DNA from 4 places in the Arthrobacter sp. FW306-05-C genome. Region 1 is predicted to be linked to each of the others. Evidence: riboswitches for the same ligand, from Rfam matches in the RefSeq annotation. Region 1 holds a riboswitch; each other region holds the start of a gene.

Region 1 (3,669 bases):
CGCAGTTCGTCCAGACCGGGGCGTGGTCCCCTCCGGTGGCAGGGGCCCTGGGGTAGCTGACCGGTTCCCTCGTATGGTTCCTGGACTGGTCCGGGAAGTCCTGCTCACCCTCTATCGGCCGGGAAGCCGCCGCGGCGGCTTCCTCGCGCTGGCGCACCTCGCCGACTACAACAAACGCCACGGCTCCGATGATCGCGGCGACGACGACCGCCGCCGCACCGTAGAGCAGCCAGGCTTTACGGCGCGCCTTGGCCCGCTGTTTTGCCTGCAGGGCCTTCAGGATCGCCTGTCGTTCCGCGTGGGAGGGCCGGGGCTGGGGCATCAGGTGGGCTCGCTTTCGTCGCTGGTGCGGCCGGAATGGGCTGCGGGTGGTCAAAGTCGGGCGCGCAGGTCCTGCAAAGCCAGTATTTCAGCGCTTTGCGCTTCCATCAGGCCGGCGGCGAAGTCGCGGACGCGGGCGGTCTCGGCGAGGTTCACGGCCGCAGTGGCCATCGCCACCCCGCCCTGGTGGTGGCGGATCATCAGATCAGTGAAAAGCCGGTCCGCCTCTGTCCCGGAAGCGGCCCGGAGGGCCTGCATCTGTTCGGGCGTCGCCATGCCCTCCATCTCTGTCTGCGGTGCCGCGGCAGCAGAGGCCCCGTGGGACTGTCCGTGGTCCCCGCTCCCGGCCCCCATCCAGGCCATGGGCTTCCCTTTGCCTGCCTGGGACAGGCCCCATCCCTGCAGCCAGGCGAACATCTGACCCTTCTGGTGCTGCTGGGTGGTCGCGATGTCATAGGCGACCGCGCGGATTTCTTCGTTCGTGGACGTATCCCTGATGATCAGGGCCATCTCCACGGCCTGGGCGTGGTGGACCTGCATGTCACGGGCAAATCCGGCATCCGGTCCGTCATCGGAGATCTGCTGCGGCGCGCCGGAGAGCCGGCCGATGGCGAAGAAAGCCAGCGCGGTGAGGATAACCACGGTGACGAAGACGGCCCACAGCAGGCCGCGACGCTGAACCGGCCGTGGTGCGCGGCCTGCCGCGCCCGCCCTGGGGTTCGCTGCGGTCACAGCCAGCCCTGGGGATCAACGGTCTGGCCGTTGAAGAGCACCTCGAAATGCAGGTGGCAGCCGGTGGAGTTTCCCGTTGTTCCGGCAGCGGCCAGCCGCTGCCCCGCGGCGACGGGGGCACCGACGCTCGTCTCGATCGAGGCCAGGTGGTTGTAGGTGCTTTTCAGGCCGTTGCCGTGGTCGACCACGATCCGGTTTCCCCCGCCGTACGCGGACCATCCTGCCTCGACCACCGTTCCGGTTCCGGCCGCGAACACGGCTGTCTGGCAGGACGCCACCAGGTCAAGGCCGGTGTGAAGCTCCCCGGATCCCCCGGTTATCGGACTGGTGCGGAAACCGAACGGCGACGCTACGGACATGCTCGCCAACGGTGCGGTGAGCCCCGACAAAGCCGCCGGGCTGGCGGGAACAGCTGCCGCGGGGACCAGCTGCGCCGAAGCCCCGGCAGACCCGGCCGCCGGGGACTCGGGTACGGCCGGGGCCGGGACAGTGGCCACCGGGGACCGGTCGAAGGAGATGCTGGCGCCCGGCGAAGCCTGCGCCGGAACCTCGATTGCGGCCACCTGTTCCGCGCCTGCCGCAGCGGGCCGGTCAGTGCCCGTGCCGGCATTGGCCGCAGTGATGGCTGCGCCGACCAGCATTGCTGCGGTGATGGTGGCCGCTGCCGGAAGGTTGCGTCGAAGGACGGCGAAGTCCCGGCTGGTGGGCTGGCGCCGACTGTGCCGGGGAGCGGCAGAATCGACGCGCCAGGCTCGGGCGGGCACCGGGCTACGGTGCCGGCCGCGGGCAGGGGAAGACGGCATGGGGTCCTTTCAGCGCCTGCGAAGTTAGCTGTCGGGTTCGGGCCAAGGATCAAGCCCGGCCGGGGACTCGAACCGCTCGATGCAGTCTTCAGCTCCGGCTTCACCCCAAGGCAGCGCAGCTGCCGGAAGATGGGTTCTCCGCCCCCGCCTGTGAAGCTCGTCGTTTGCGAGGCCCGGGCGGGGTTGGCTTTCGGCCTCGAAGGCACTGATACACAAATGCCTGTATCAACATTACAGGCAGGTCCTGAAATCGTTATAATCCTGTGATTTACCTGATAGTCGCCTGCAAACCGCCCGCCGCTCCCTTTTCTACACGGGATAGAATCAACGACTGTGGATCTGTTCAAGCGTGCAGGAGAAGGCAAGTGCCCGCCCCGGCGGGCTGTTCTGGGGCTCGGTGCTGCGGCGCTGGCCCTGTCCGGTTGCGGGGCGCAGGAGGATTCCCTCGCCGCGCAGGCACGCGCAGGGGACGACAAGAACTACATCGCAGGTGATGGTTCAGTCAACGAGTACCGTCCCGACGCGCGCGGTTCGAAGGTTTCCCTGACCGGGACGCTGTTCAGCGGGGAAACCGTCTCCTCGGACGACTGGGCGGGCAACGTGGTGGTCCTGAATTTCTGGTACGCGGGCTGTGCTCCCTGCCGGAAGGAAGCGCCGGACCTGGTCGCGCTGAACAATGAATTCCGGGACCAGGGAGTGCTGTTCTATGGCGTGAACGTCCGGGACGATGCGCCGACTGCGGCTGCCTTTGAACGCACGTTCGGGGTGGGTTATCCCAGTTTTGATGACAGCAACGGCGGGATCCTGCTGGCCATGACGACCTACGTGCCGCCGCGCGCCGTTCCCACCACCCTTGTCCTGGACCGGGAGGCCCGGGTCAGCGCGAGGATCCTCGGGATCTCCGAGAAAGGGACCCTGAAGGCGCTCATCGTATCGGCGCTTGCCGGACAGTAAGGGAAGTGTTCGGAAGGTAACGACGCGGCAGGCCAGGCCGGTTCAGCGGTGCCGTTCGGGCCGGTTGGCCAGCTGCTGCAGGTACTGGTTGTAGGCATCCATGTCCGCATCGCCGCCGGCGCTGGCTACTGCCCGTTCTGACCGGGCCCACCCGCTGGCTTCGTCCCGCTGCCACCGGACCAGGATGAACATCAGCAGCAGTACCCCCGGCAGCTCCCCGTAGGACCATGCCAGCCCGCCGGCAACTCCCTGGTCCTGCAGTGGATTGATATTCCAGCTTTCGGGCGGGACGGCAAAGAATTCGACCATCGGATCCGTTGCCATCATGATGACCACCCCGAAAAAGGCATGCAGTGGCATTTCCGCGAAAATATCGATCAACCGCCCAAAATGGGTCTGCCGGGTGGGCAATGGGTCGGCCGAGATTAGCGGCACGGTGAAGAGGATCCCGGCGAGCAGGAACAGCAACTCCAGCCCGACGTGCCCGTACCAGCTGGGCAGCAGCAGATCGGCGAGCCCAGAGAAGTACACGCCGTAAAAGCTCAGCAGGAACAGGGGGACCATGAACCCCGGGTGGATGGCCAGGCGTCCCCATCTGGAGCGCAGGCCCCAGATCGCGGCCTGAAGCACGGGCCGGCCCAGCCGGTTGTGTGGTGTCGTGCGCAGCAGCAGGGTGCCGGGTGAGCCGACAACCAGTAGCGGCGGAACGGCCATCATCAGCGTCAGTTGCTGGAACATGAAAATGGAGAACATGCGCAGCCCGTAGCCTTCGATCCCGGCGCCCATGACCACGGCGATGGCGGCGCAGCCGGTGAGGAACGAGATGGTGCGTATCGGCGACCAGGCCCGGCCCCGGCGC
Region 2 (3,669 bases), on a different replicon from region 1:
GCCTGGTGGAGGCGATGAAGAGCTACGTGCCTGCTTCCGGCGTGACCATCAGCCGCCTCGCGGAGCCGATCCAGGTGGAGCCGGAGCTGCTGTCGCAGTTGGACGAAGGCGGAATCCGGCCCGGCGCTGCAGTGGCCCTGGAGCGCGTGGGCGACTACATCTCGGTGCGGGTGGCCGGGATTGAAGGAGCGCTGGAGCTTCCGCCGGAGGTTGCCGCACACGTCTTTGTGGCCGTCAAGCAGGGCTGAAGCGAAACTTCCATACCCCGGACCTGCCCTTCCAGCCAAAGATAACGGAATTGTTACCTAGGGTCTTAAGCCCCTATAGTAGAACCAGTCGTTTGAAACTTAAGCGTTACCTGATCCGGAGCCGAGCTCTGCCAGCGGATCGGGTGCACGAGTCGTTACTGGCAGAGGCGGGGGAACCACAAGCGGCAGCGGGGGACTGCCTTGGCGTGAAGTCCGTCAGCAGCAAGCCTCTCCAGTGAAGGATTCTTCCGGGAATACCCCTGCGCAGAAGCTTGCCCTTGGCGGGCCGGGTCTTTGATCTCTCTGACCCGAATCCGACAGCTAACTCCGCAGGCTTTTCCAGAGAGGAACCCTTCTTGACCATGCAAACCCCCCGGGGACGCCGCCGTGCTGCCGGCCCCCCTTCGGCGCCGCGGGTTGTCGAAGTTGTCGCAGCGGAGCGCCCCCGCGACCTCCATCGCGACGCCCGCCGCCGCCGGGGTCCGTTCCGCCAGATGACGGAGTTTGCCGCTGCCAGCGGCATCGGCCAGAAGGCCGGCATTGCCCTGGCAGCCACCGGCCTGGTGCTGACCGTGACCGTGCCCGCCACAAGTCCCGTTATGGCCACTGATGCCGCCGGCAGCGCCCCGCTTGCAGCCTCCTCTGTCACGCCGCAGCCCGAGATCTCGGCCGACATCGGTGCCCAGATCGACTTCAGCCGGTCCGCCGTGGTGACCCAGGCGGACCCGGACGGGAAGCTAAAGCAACTGCTGAGTGCCCAGTCGGCCGGCTCCGTGACGCGTGCCGCGTCAGCCGGCACCCTGGCCGCACCGCTGGCATCCCTTGCCACCGCTTCCCCCTTCGGTTACCGGGTCAGCCCGATTACTGGAGGCTCGGGCGACTTCCACCGGGGCCAGGACTTCGTGGCGCAGTGTGGGACATCCGTCCTGGCGGCCGCCACGGGTACCGTGACCTTCGCGGGCTGGCATCAGTTCGGCGGCGGAAACCGAGTGGTCATCGACCACGGGAACGGGCTGGAAACCACGTACAACCACCTGTCGTCCTTCAATGTGAAGGTGGGCCAGACCGTCTCCCGCGGGGACGTGGTGGCGCTGAGCGGCACCACTGGTGCATCCACCGGCTGCCACCTGCACTTCGAAGTCCAGGTCAATGGCGAAGTGGTCGATCCCATGGGCTGGTTGTAACCGAATGATTGCGCACTCTCAGATCGCCGTGACTAGCCGTGACCTGAATGTGACATTGAAACAAAACTGCTGTACCGTCTAACTCGCGTCAACTTTTCCGAAGTTGACGCTCTTGAGTGGATTGCCTAACTCTGCCACCGCTCAAGGTCCGTTCGCATTTCATCGTCTGGCAGGGGCGGGGGAACCAATTTCGGCCTTTATCCAGAAGGCCTTGGGGTTAAGTCACAAGCTTCCCAGGAAGCAGCGTGGCCGGGTGACTCCCATCCGAATCCGACAGCTCACCTCGCAGGCATTGGGAGAGGCTACCTTCGTGTCTTCACGCCATAATTCTGCGCGCCACCGTGCGCAAACGGTTCGCACCAACCCCTTGGATGCCGTTTCCAAGGCCGTGAGTGCAAATGCCGGGACCGTAGGCCGCCAGGCTGCCGTTGTGGCAGCCGCCTCGGGCCTGATCCTGAGCATGGGCCTGCCGGCCACTGCTGCTGATACCACTGCCGGTGTCTCAGCTTCCACTGAGTCCGGTTCGGCCCAAACGGCCCTCGCCGTCACCGCTGCCCCCACCGCCACGGTTTCCTTTGAACGTCCCGTGGTCAAAACCACCGCTGCTCCCAAGGTGCAGCCGGTGCGTACCCAGTCCACCGACACGGCCACCGCTGCTGCTGCTGCCGGCCAGGACGCCGCGCCGGCCGCCAAGACCGCCCAGACCATCTCCTCGGCGGCGACCTCGGGCATCGCAGCCATCGCCTACACCGGCATCGGCCACTCGTACGTGTGGGGCGGCACCAGCCCCGTCACCGGCTGGGACTGCTCCGGGTTCGTGCAGTGGGTTTACGCCCAGGCAGGCATCAGCATTCCCCGCACCAACGCGTGGAGCATCATGACCCCCACCTCCGCGCCGCAGCCGGGTGACCTGGTTGTCCAGAACGGCGGCGCCCACGTTGGCATCTACGTCGGCAACGGCATGATGATCAGCGCACTCAACCCCTCACAGGGCACGCTGCTCCACTCGCCTGCAGCCACCGGTACCTCGTCGTACTACCACCTCAACAAATAGTTCTTGGGCTCCGTGCTCCAAGGGCTATTTCTTTGCCCAAAGCTTCTTCGCTAGAAACCACATCCCCGTTCGGGACGCGCCGGCGTACCCCCAAGATGCCGGCGCGTCCAACACACTTTGCCTGCCTACCTGCGGTTGCAAGGAAAACGAAAGAGAGAACTGATGACGACTCGTGCTACCGCACGGCACCGCGCCGAGGTCACCAAGACCAACTCGATCGCTGTCATTGCCAAGGCTGTCAGCGACAACGCCGGCGGCATGGGCCGCCAGGCTGCGGTCATCGCCGCCGCTTCCGGCCTGGTCCTGACCAGTGGCATTGCGGCCAACGCCGCCGATGCCAACGTCAAGCGCGACTCTGCTCCCGCCTCCGCGCTGGAAGTTGAATCCGCCGTCGACGCCCCGATTTCCGCCGCTTCCACCATTGCGATCAGCTTCGAGAAGCCAGCTGTGACCACCACGCCGGCCCCCGTCGTCGAGCCCGAGCCCCAGGTTCAGGTGGAGGAAGCTGCCCCTGCTCCCGCCGCCCAGCCCGTTGCCGCTCCCAAGGTCACCGCCAAGGTCGCCACCGCCGCTGCCCCGGCCGCTCCCGCAGCCCAGGCTTCTGCCAGCGGCAAGGGTGCTGCAATCCTCTCCGCCGCCTACGCCCAGCTTGGCGTCCACCAGGACTGCACCATGCTGGTGACCAACGCCCTGGCCGCCGTCGGCATCCACTTCCACGACTGGCCCGCCGGCTACCTGTCCCTGGGGGACACGGTGCCTGCTTCCCAGGCACAGCCCGGCGACCTGATCTACTACGCCGATGGTGGCGGAGGAATGGCACACATCGCTGTTTACGCCGGAAACGGCATGGCCGTGCATGGCGGCTTCAACGGCAACGACACCGTGGTCTTCAGCGCAAACGTGGGCTCCGGGCCGGTTTTCATCCACGTCAGGTAAGCACCGCATGTCCGGCACTGGCAACAGCCAGTGCTTGTCCAAGGACCCCCGCCCTCGCAGCGGGGGTCCTTGGCGTTTAAGAAGTTCCCCGCAGGGGACTGATGCCTGCCCTGCTGGGGAACGTTCCCCGCAGGGAATCCGGGCGGCGATTACCTGATTTTGCACTTCTCTGTTTACTCTTGTGATGTCGATCCATAGCCCGGACATGCCGAGGGCAGCCGGCCCTCGTGCCCCTGACGGGTGCGGC
Region 3 (3,669 bases), on a different replicon from region 1:
GTCAGCCAGGCCCAGAGCGGCAAGGCAGCGATCGCCCGGCTGGCCGACCGGATCAGCGCCGTCTTCGTTCCGGTCGTGCTGGGAATTTCCGCCGCCACCTTCGCCGGATGGTTCCTTGGCGCCGGTAACCTGCAGGCGGCCTTCACCGCCGCAGTGGCTGTGCTCGTGATCGCTTGCCCGTGCGCGCTGGGGCTTGCAACACCGACGGCGCTGCTGACGGGAACGGGCCGGGGGGCGCAACTGGGCATCCTGATCAAGGGACCGCAGGTCCTCGAAGACACCAGGACTGTGGACACCATCGTGCTGGATAAGACCGGAACGGTCACCAGCGGCAAGCTGTCCGTGTCCGCTGTCCAGAGCCTGGACGGGACCGGCAGGAACGAGCTGCTCACCCTGGCCGGGGCAGTGGAAGCGGCAAGCGAACACCCGGTAGCACACGCCGTCGCCCGGGCAGCAAGGACGACGGCGCCGCTGCCGGCGGTCACCGACTTTGTCAGCGCAGCCGGCGGCGGCGTCCGCGGGACCGTCAACGGACACGCAGTCGTCGTCGGACGCGCAGGCTGGCTGCGGGACAACGGCATCAACGAACCGGCCGATGGCCAGCAGATGCTGCGAACGCTGGAGGACTCCGGCGCCACGGTGGTATGGGTCGGCATCGACGGAGAACCCGCAGGACTGATCAGCCTCACCGACACCGTCAAACCCGGTTCGGCCGCCGCGATCGCGCGGCTGAAGGACCTGGGGCTGCGTCCCGTGCTGCTCACCGGCGATAACGCCTCGGCCGCGTTAACCGTCGCCGCGCAGGTCGGCATCCCGGCCGAGGATGTGCTGGCCGGGGTCCTGCCTGAAGGCAAGGTGGCCGCCGTGCGCCGGCTGCAGGACGCCGGAGCGACAGTGGCCATGGCCGGGGACGGCGTGAATGACGCTGCAGCCCTGGCCCAGGCCGACCTGGGCATCGCCATGGGCAGCGGCACCGACGTGGCCATCGCGGCCGCGGATCTGACGGTCATGGGAAGCGACCTGGGGCAGGTCGCTCAAGCCATCGAACTGTCCCGCCGCACACTGGGCACGATCAAGACCAACCTGTTCTGGGCGTTCTTCTACAACGCCGTCGGCATCCCGGTCGCCGCGCTGGGGCTGCTCAACCCGATGATCGCAGGCGCTGCGATGGCCGCCAGCTCAGTTCTGGTGGTTACCAACTCCTTGCGGCTGCGCCGCTTCGGGCGCCCCGCAGTGAGCATGTAATTACTCCCCGCCCGTGAGGCAGGGATGCTGAAGGCCGGTGATGCAGTGCCCCCAAGGCACTGCATCACCGGCCTTCAGTGGTCTGTGGATGGCCGCTTATTTTCCGGCGCGGACGAAGGTGACGGCGCCCTTGGCGGTCATCCAGGTCAGGGGGTGGACGGCGGTTTCGTTCCTGCCGTTCAGGCCGGAGCTGAGGACCTGGCCGTTGCCGACGTAGATCCCGACATGGCCCGGCTGCATGACCATGTCGCCGGGCTGCGGGTCGGTGACTACCGTTCCGTAGTTCATGAACTGCATCGGGCCAAGGTCCCCGACGGGGATGCCGGCCGCGTTGAGGGCGTTCTCCACCAGCCGGGTGCAGTCCTGGATCATGCCGATCTGGGCATAGGCGGAGGAAACCATGATGGCGTTGATGCCGCCGGCTGCCGGTGCTGCCACGGGGGCGGCAGCAGCAGGGGTCACCGTGACCTGGGCCTTCGCCGGCGCTACCGCTGCGGTCACCGCGGGCGCCACGGGGGCCTTGGGTGCCTGCGCTGCGACCGGTTTGGGTGCTTCCACGACCGGAGCCGGGGTGGTCTCTACAACAGGACGCTCGAAGGAAATCTGGACTGTGGCGTCGGCGCTGAGCGGCGTCTGGACCTGGTTGGTGACTTCCAGGTTTGAGGCCGGCTCCGCGTCGCGCTGGACCGGGGCGTCGGCTGCCTGGGCGGCGATGCCGCTGGTAAGGACAAGCCCGGACGCTGCGGCGATGACCGCGGCCTGGCGCCCGGCGGCACCGGCGTTACCGGCTACTGACCTGGACAGCACGGCAAGGGGACTGGTCTGGACGGGGACCGCGCGGCGGCGGCCGTGAGCTTTGCCATTGGGCATGAAAAGGCCTCTCCCACTGCCTGCGAGGTTAGCTGTCGGATTCGGATGGGAGACACCCGGCCGCACCGGTACATGAGTGGCACCAGGCACGGCTTCACCCCAAGACCTGCCCGAAGCAGGCCGCCATTGGGTTCCCCGTCTCTGCCGGACGAAAGTTGCGAATGGATCCCGGGCAGCGGCAGAGTTAGGCAAGTCTGCTCGGGAGTGCCGCACTTGGAGAAACGGGCACGGCTATGACCATACGTCACATCATCAACACTTGTCACATTCCGGTAACGCCGCGCCGGGCCACGTCTCCCCTCCCACTTGCAAACTTATACCCAGTGGGGGTATATTTTTGGATGTTGTCAGTGAAGTGGTATGTCCCGGCCGGTCCCTTGCACCTGCTCTCACAGCCGTTCAACCCCAGCGCCCATAAGTCCTTCGTCTAGGAATGGAAACTGACATGTGTGGAACTGAATCCCGTACCCAGCTGCCGCTTGCATCCTCAGCATCCGGGTGCAGCTGCTGCTCGACCCAAGACTCGGCTGTCCCGTCGGCAACGCCCGGAACCAGCGCCGTGGAATTCGCGGTGGATGGTCTTACCTGTGGGCATTGCGTTCAGACGGTCGAGAAGGCCGTCTCCTCCCTGGAGGGGGTCGAATCGGCTTCTGTCGAGCTGGTCCCGGGCGGCCGCTCGCGCCTGCTGGTAGGAGGCAGGGCAAATGAGGCTGCCGTGCGCGAGGCCGTCACCGCCGCCGGCTATACATTCGCGGCGAACTAGGCATTTCCCCCGGTAACTTCCTCCTTCCGGGCTCCGGAAGGAGGAACCGGTCCGGGCGGCTGGCCGGACAGGCCCGCCGCCTCTAACCAACGCCCCGCACCTCAACCGACGTGGGCGCAGTGAAACCGAATGCCGGCCGCGCACGTTGTACCAGCACGGCAGCGACTGGCCTGAAGCGGCGTGCCGGTAGGCTGAAGCTGTACTGCCGCCCTGGACTGAAAGGAGGAAGACCTCGTGACCGCATCATCCCAGCGCCGCCTCACCGCCTTCCTCCTGAGTGCGGGCTTCCTCGTAGCTGCCTTGGCCATCATCGCCGGGATCTTCGGCATGCACGTCATGACCGGCGCCCACGACATGGGTCCCGGTCACAGCATGACCGCAGCTGGCGAGGGTCCGGTCGTGCGGCTGCAGACCATGCCGGTCAGCCACTCCCATAAAACGATGACCGACGGTGCTGCTGAGGCTCCCGCTGTAGTCACCGGTTCATCCGCGTCGTCCTGTGCCCCGGCAGGGTCCTGCCCGGAGATGACGGCCGGTGCGGCTGCCTGCGTCCTGGCTCCGGGAACCACCACTCTCGCAGCCCCGCTTCCGGGAACAGCCTCCTATGAGCTGCCGGATTTCGGTGCCGCGGCCGCAGGGACAAGCACCTATTCCTACTCACCGGACAGCCCCTCCCCCGGTGACCTCTGTATCAGCCGAACGTAAACCCTTCCTCAGCGCCTTGCCCTGCACCAGCGCACCGTCCACCCGGCAGCGACAAACGGCCCAGCCGTCTTACCTAGGCTGCCACC
Region 4 (3,669 bases), on a different replicon from region 1:
CGGCGGTCCTTGCCCTCACCCCGGTTGCCACCCTGATGTTCCGGTTCAACAACCCGGACGCCCTGCTGGTGCTGCTAATGACAGCAGCCGCGTACGGGTTCCTCCGCGCGGTCCAGGAGGACCGGCCTCGGTGGCTCCTGCTGGCCGGGGTATTCCTGGGCTTTGGGTTTCTCGCCAAGCAGCTTCAGGTCCTGCTGGTGGTTCCCGGGTTCGCCATCGCATACATGGTGGCAGCTCCGGGCGGCACGCGGCGGCGGTTGATCCGTCTGGCAGCCGCGGGAGCAGCGATGGTGGTTTCTGCCGGCTGGTGGCTGCTGGCCGTCGAGCTGACGCCGGCGAACATGCGGCCCTACATTGGCGGGTCGCAGAACAACTCCATCCTGGAGCTGACGTTGGGCTACAACGGCCTGGGCAGGCTCACGGGCGACGAAACGGGCAGTGTGGGCGGCGGCAACGGCTGGGGCGTTCCGGGCCTGTTCCGGATGTTCAACAGCGAGTTCGGCGGCCAGATCGCATGGCTGCTGCCGTCCGCACTCATCCTTGCGGCGGGGCTGCTGTGGGTGGGGCGGCGGGCTCCGCGAACAGATGTTGTCCGCGCTTCCGTCATCATCTGGGGCTCGTGGATCCTGGTAGCGGGCCTGGTGTTCAGCTTCATGGCCGGCATCATCCACCCCTACTACGCGGTGGCACTGGCACCGGGAATCGCCGGAATGGCAGGCCTGGGCAGCGTTCTCCTGTGGCAGCGCCGCAGGCAAGCGGCTGCCCGCATCTTCCTCGCTTCAGCAGTGGCCGTGGCATCGCTTACGGCCTTCTACCTGCTGGGAACCACGTCCGCCTACGGCCCTTGGCTGCGCTGGCTGGTGCTCGGCGGAAGTTTGGCAGCCGCAGCAGGCATTGGGCTGGGCAAGTTCCTGCGCTTGGCTTCCATGCAGCGGACGACGGCGGCCCTCGCCATCGCTGCGTCGCTCGCCGGTCCGCTGGACTACTCCGTCACCACCGCGGCTACGGCACACAGCGGGGCGATCGTCAGTGCGGGGCCAGCCTCGGGCTTAGGCGCCGGCGGCCGCGGACCGGGAGGCTTCAGTTCGACCGGCCGGAGCCCTTCGGGCCGCGGTACCGGACAGGGCGTCACGGGCCAGGGTCCCACGGGGCAGGGCTTCCAGCAGCAGGGTTCCCAGCAGCAGGCCGCCCCGGCCGGAACAAACCCTGGCGGCGCTAACTTCGGGGGCAGGCCCGGCGGCGGACTCGGTGGCCTCCTCGGCGCACCTACTCCATCAGCGGATCTTGTGGCCGCGCTCAAAGACGGTGCAACCAATTACACCTGGGCAGCAGCGGTAGTGGGCTCCAACAATGCCGCCGGGTACCAGCTCGCCACGGAACTGCCGGTGATGGCCGTGGGCGGCTTCAACGGCACCGACCCCTCCCCCACCCTGGCGCAGTTCCAAGACCTCGTCGCGCAGGGAAAAATCCACTACTTCATTGCCGGCGGGGCCATGCCGTCCAGCTCCGGTTCGGATGCCGCCGGCCGGATCGCCGAGTGGGTTTCGCAGAACTTCAGTGCGCAGAGCATCGGCGGCGCCACTATCTACCTCCTGGCACGGTAACAACACGGTCTGGTGTCCTGAACGTAACGATTGAACCGCAGGCCAGAAGCAAACCGGCGCGCTGAAGGCCGTGACTTCCGTTACCTAAATGTGACTTTGCTTCGCTTTTCCTGTACCGTCGATTGGGTGCGGCTCCCGTTCGGGCCGCATATCCCGGGTTGACGCCAAGCTCTGCCGCTTCCCCGGATTCCGATTGAGCAACGGCAGAGGCGGGGGACCCACCGTCCCGGGCGATGAACGCCCTTGGGGTTAAGCACGCACGTGATCTTTCCGTGCGGCCGGATGCCCTCATCCGAACCCGACAGCTAACTCCGCAGGTGTGAGAGGCGATCAATCATGTCCAAAAACACGGCAGAAGCATGCCTGCATGCCAAGGGTAAACATCTGGCACAGCAGGGACCGGCCAAGAAACCAGCAAAGAAGACCAGCCTGGGCGTGCGTGCCGGGATCCTTGCGGCATCCTGCGCGGTGCTCGTGGGGGTAGGCGCGGCAGGCCAGGCAACCAGCAGCATGACCCCGGTGTCATCCACCGAATCAAACTCTTCCACGGCAGCGGCCGATGCCCAAATGAGCATCGAGAAGAGCGAAATCCGCTCCAACCCGGCAGCGTCCGTTCCGGCGGCAATCAGCGTAGCCCCCCAGGCAGCGGAACCAGCCCCCGCGCCTGCACCGGCGGCCCCCGCAGCGGAAGCCCCGGCACCCGCCCCGGCTCCGGCACCCGCTCCTGCACCTGCGCCGGCACCCGTCGTCGCGGTGAATGATCCCGCCGGCGCCCAGGCGTATGCTGCCGGCCAGCTGGCAACCTTTGGCTGGGGACCTGACCAGATGCAGTGCCTGCAGACGCTGTGGACCAAGGAGTCCGACTGGACCACCACGGCCACGAATCCCAGCAGCGGCGCCTACGGCATCGTCCAGTCCCTGCCTGCAGAGAAGATGGCCAGCGCCGGCGCTGACTACCTGACCAACTACCGCACGCAGATCAACTGGGGCCTGGATTACATCAAGAAGAGCTACCAGTCTCCGTGCGGTGCGCTGAACTTCCACCTGGCGCACAACTGGTACTAGGCACCTCTCCCTGGCATAGCGCCGCAAAGGGAAACCTTCAGCTGAACCTCCCGGCTCCAAGGACAGCCGACGGCGTGTCCCGCCACCCGCCGTCGTACGCCTTGGCCACGGGGTAACGCCGGGGATTCCAGCGACAGACCGCGGGCCGCATCATCACGATGCGGCCCGCGGTCTGTTTTAAGCGTTGCTGGGCGTACTGCCGGCCTGAGCTGCATCCTGCCCGGCATTCCGCCAAGGGATGTACTGGACGGCCCACTTATTGCCGTCCGGGTCGGCGAAGTAAACGAAGTGGCCCCAAGGCAGCACTTCGATGTCACTGACGTCCACACCATTGTTCTTCAGGTGGTCATGCGCCTTTTGGATGTCGTCGACCACCATCTGGAGGGTGGTTCCCGTGCCGGGAGGGGCGTCCAAAAGCCCCTCGCCCATGCAGATGGAGCAGGCAGAGCCGAGCGGCGTCAGCTGTACGAAGCGCACGTGGTCCGACGGCCGCTCGTCGTAGTCCGCGTTGAAGCCCACCTTGTTGACATAGAAGTCCTTGGCGCGGTCAACGTCGGATACAGGGACAAAGACAAGTTCGAGTTTCCAGTCCATCCGCACAGGCTAGCGGCGGCACACCGATTGAAAAAGGGTAAAAACTACCCTGCGATGCCGTAGAGCCGGTCGCCGGCGTCGCCCAGGCCGGGAACGATGTAGGACTTCTCGTTGAGCTTCTCGTCGATGGAGGCCAGGACGATGTGCACGTTCGCGCCCGAGAGTTCCTCTTCCAGCCGTGCCAGGCCTTCAGGGGCAGCCAGCAGGCAGATGCAGGTGACGTCGGAAGCGCCCCGCTTGAACAGGAACTTGATGGCCTCACGCAGGGTGCCGCCGGTGGCCAGCATGGGGTCCAGCACGAAGACCTGGCGGCCCGTCAGGTCCTCCGGAAGGCGCTCGGCATAGGTGATGATGTCCAGCGTTTCCTCGTCCCGGGCCATACCCAGGAAGCCCACCTCGGCCGTGG

The links. Region 1 has a riboswitch for cyclic di-AMP ahead of LFT44_RS21700 (M23 family metallopeptidase). Riboswitches for the same ligand answer to the same signal wherever they lie in the genome.
Region 2: linked by a shared signal. The riboswitch ahead of LFT44_RS03790 (C40 family peptidase) and the one ahead of LFT44_RS21700 (M23 family metallopeptidase) in region 1 are both predicted to bind cyclic di-AMP.
Region 3: linked by a shared signal. The riboswitch ahead of LFT44_RS08565 (NlpC/P60 family protein) and the one ahead of LFT44_RS21700 (M23 family metallopeptidase) in region 1 are both predicted to bind cyclic di-AMP.
Region 4: linked by a shared signal. The riboswitch ahead of LFT44_RS03130 (hypothetical protein) and the one ahead of LFT44_RS21700 (M23 family metallopeptidase) in region 1 are both predicted to bind cyclic di-AMP.

The regions. Positions count from the first base shown of each region.
Region 1 is NZ_CP084557.1:199,056-202,724, reverse strand. It holds gene LFT44_RS21710 (DUF3105 domain-containing protein) at 1-322, opposite strand, end outside; gene LFT44_RS21705 (DUF305 domain-containing protein) at 373-1,053, opposite strand; gene LFT44_RS21700 (M23 family metallopeptidase) at 1,050-1,817, opposite strand; cyclic di-AMP (ydaO/yuaA leader) riboswitch at 1,855-2,029, opposite strand; gene LFT44_RS21695 (TlpA family protein disulfide reductase) at 2,190-2,810, shown strand; gene LFT44_RS21690 (cytochrome c oxidase assembly protein) at 2,853-3,669, opposite strand, start outside.
Region 2 is NZ_CP084556.1:803,166-806,834, forward strand. It holds gene LFT44_RS03780 (metal-dependent transcriptional regulator) at 1-248, shown strand, start outside; cyclic di-AMP (ydaO/yuaA leader) riboswitch at 368-598, shown strand; gene LFT44_RS03785 (M23 family metallopeptidase) at 611-1,432, shown strand; cyclic di-AMP (ydaO/yuaA leader) riboswitch at 1,561-1,738, shown strand; gene LFT44_RS03790 (C40 family peptidase) at 1,863-2,486, shown strand; gene LFT44_RS03795 (NlpC/P60 family protein) at 2,649-3,422, shown strand.
Region 3 is NZ_CP084556.1:1,848,831-1,852,499, reverse strand. It holds gene LFT44_RS08570 (heavy metal translocating P-type ATPase) at 1-1,245, shown strand, start outside; gene LFT44_RS08565 (NlpC/P60 family protein) at 1,342-2,115, opposite strand; cyclic di-AMP (ydaO/yuaA leader) riboswitch at 2,119-2,316, opposite strand; gene LFT44_RS08560 (heavy-metal-associated domain-containing protein) at 2,561-2,878, shown strand; gene LFT44_RS08555 (hypothetical protein) at 3,113-3,583, shown strand.
Region 4 is NZ_CP084556.1:639,492-643,160, reverse strand. It holds gene LFT44_RS03135 (ArnT family glycosyltransferase) at 1-1,604, shown strand, start outside; cyclic di-AMP (ydaO/yuaA leader) riboswitch at 1,775-1,935, shown strand; gene LFT44_RS03130 (hypothetical protein) at 1,941-2,669, shown strand; gene LFT44_RS03125 (glyoxalase superfamily protein) at 2,847-3,263, opposite strand; gene upp (uracil phosphoribosyltransferase) at 3,308-3,669, opposite strand, start outside.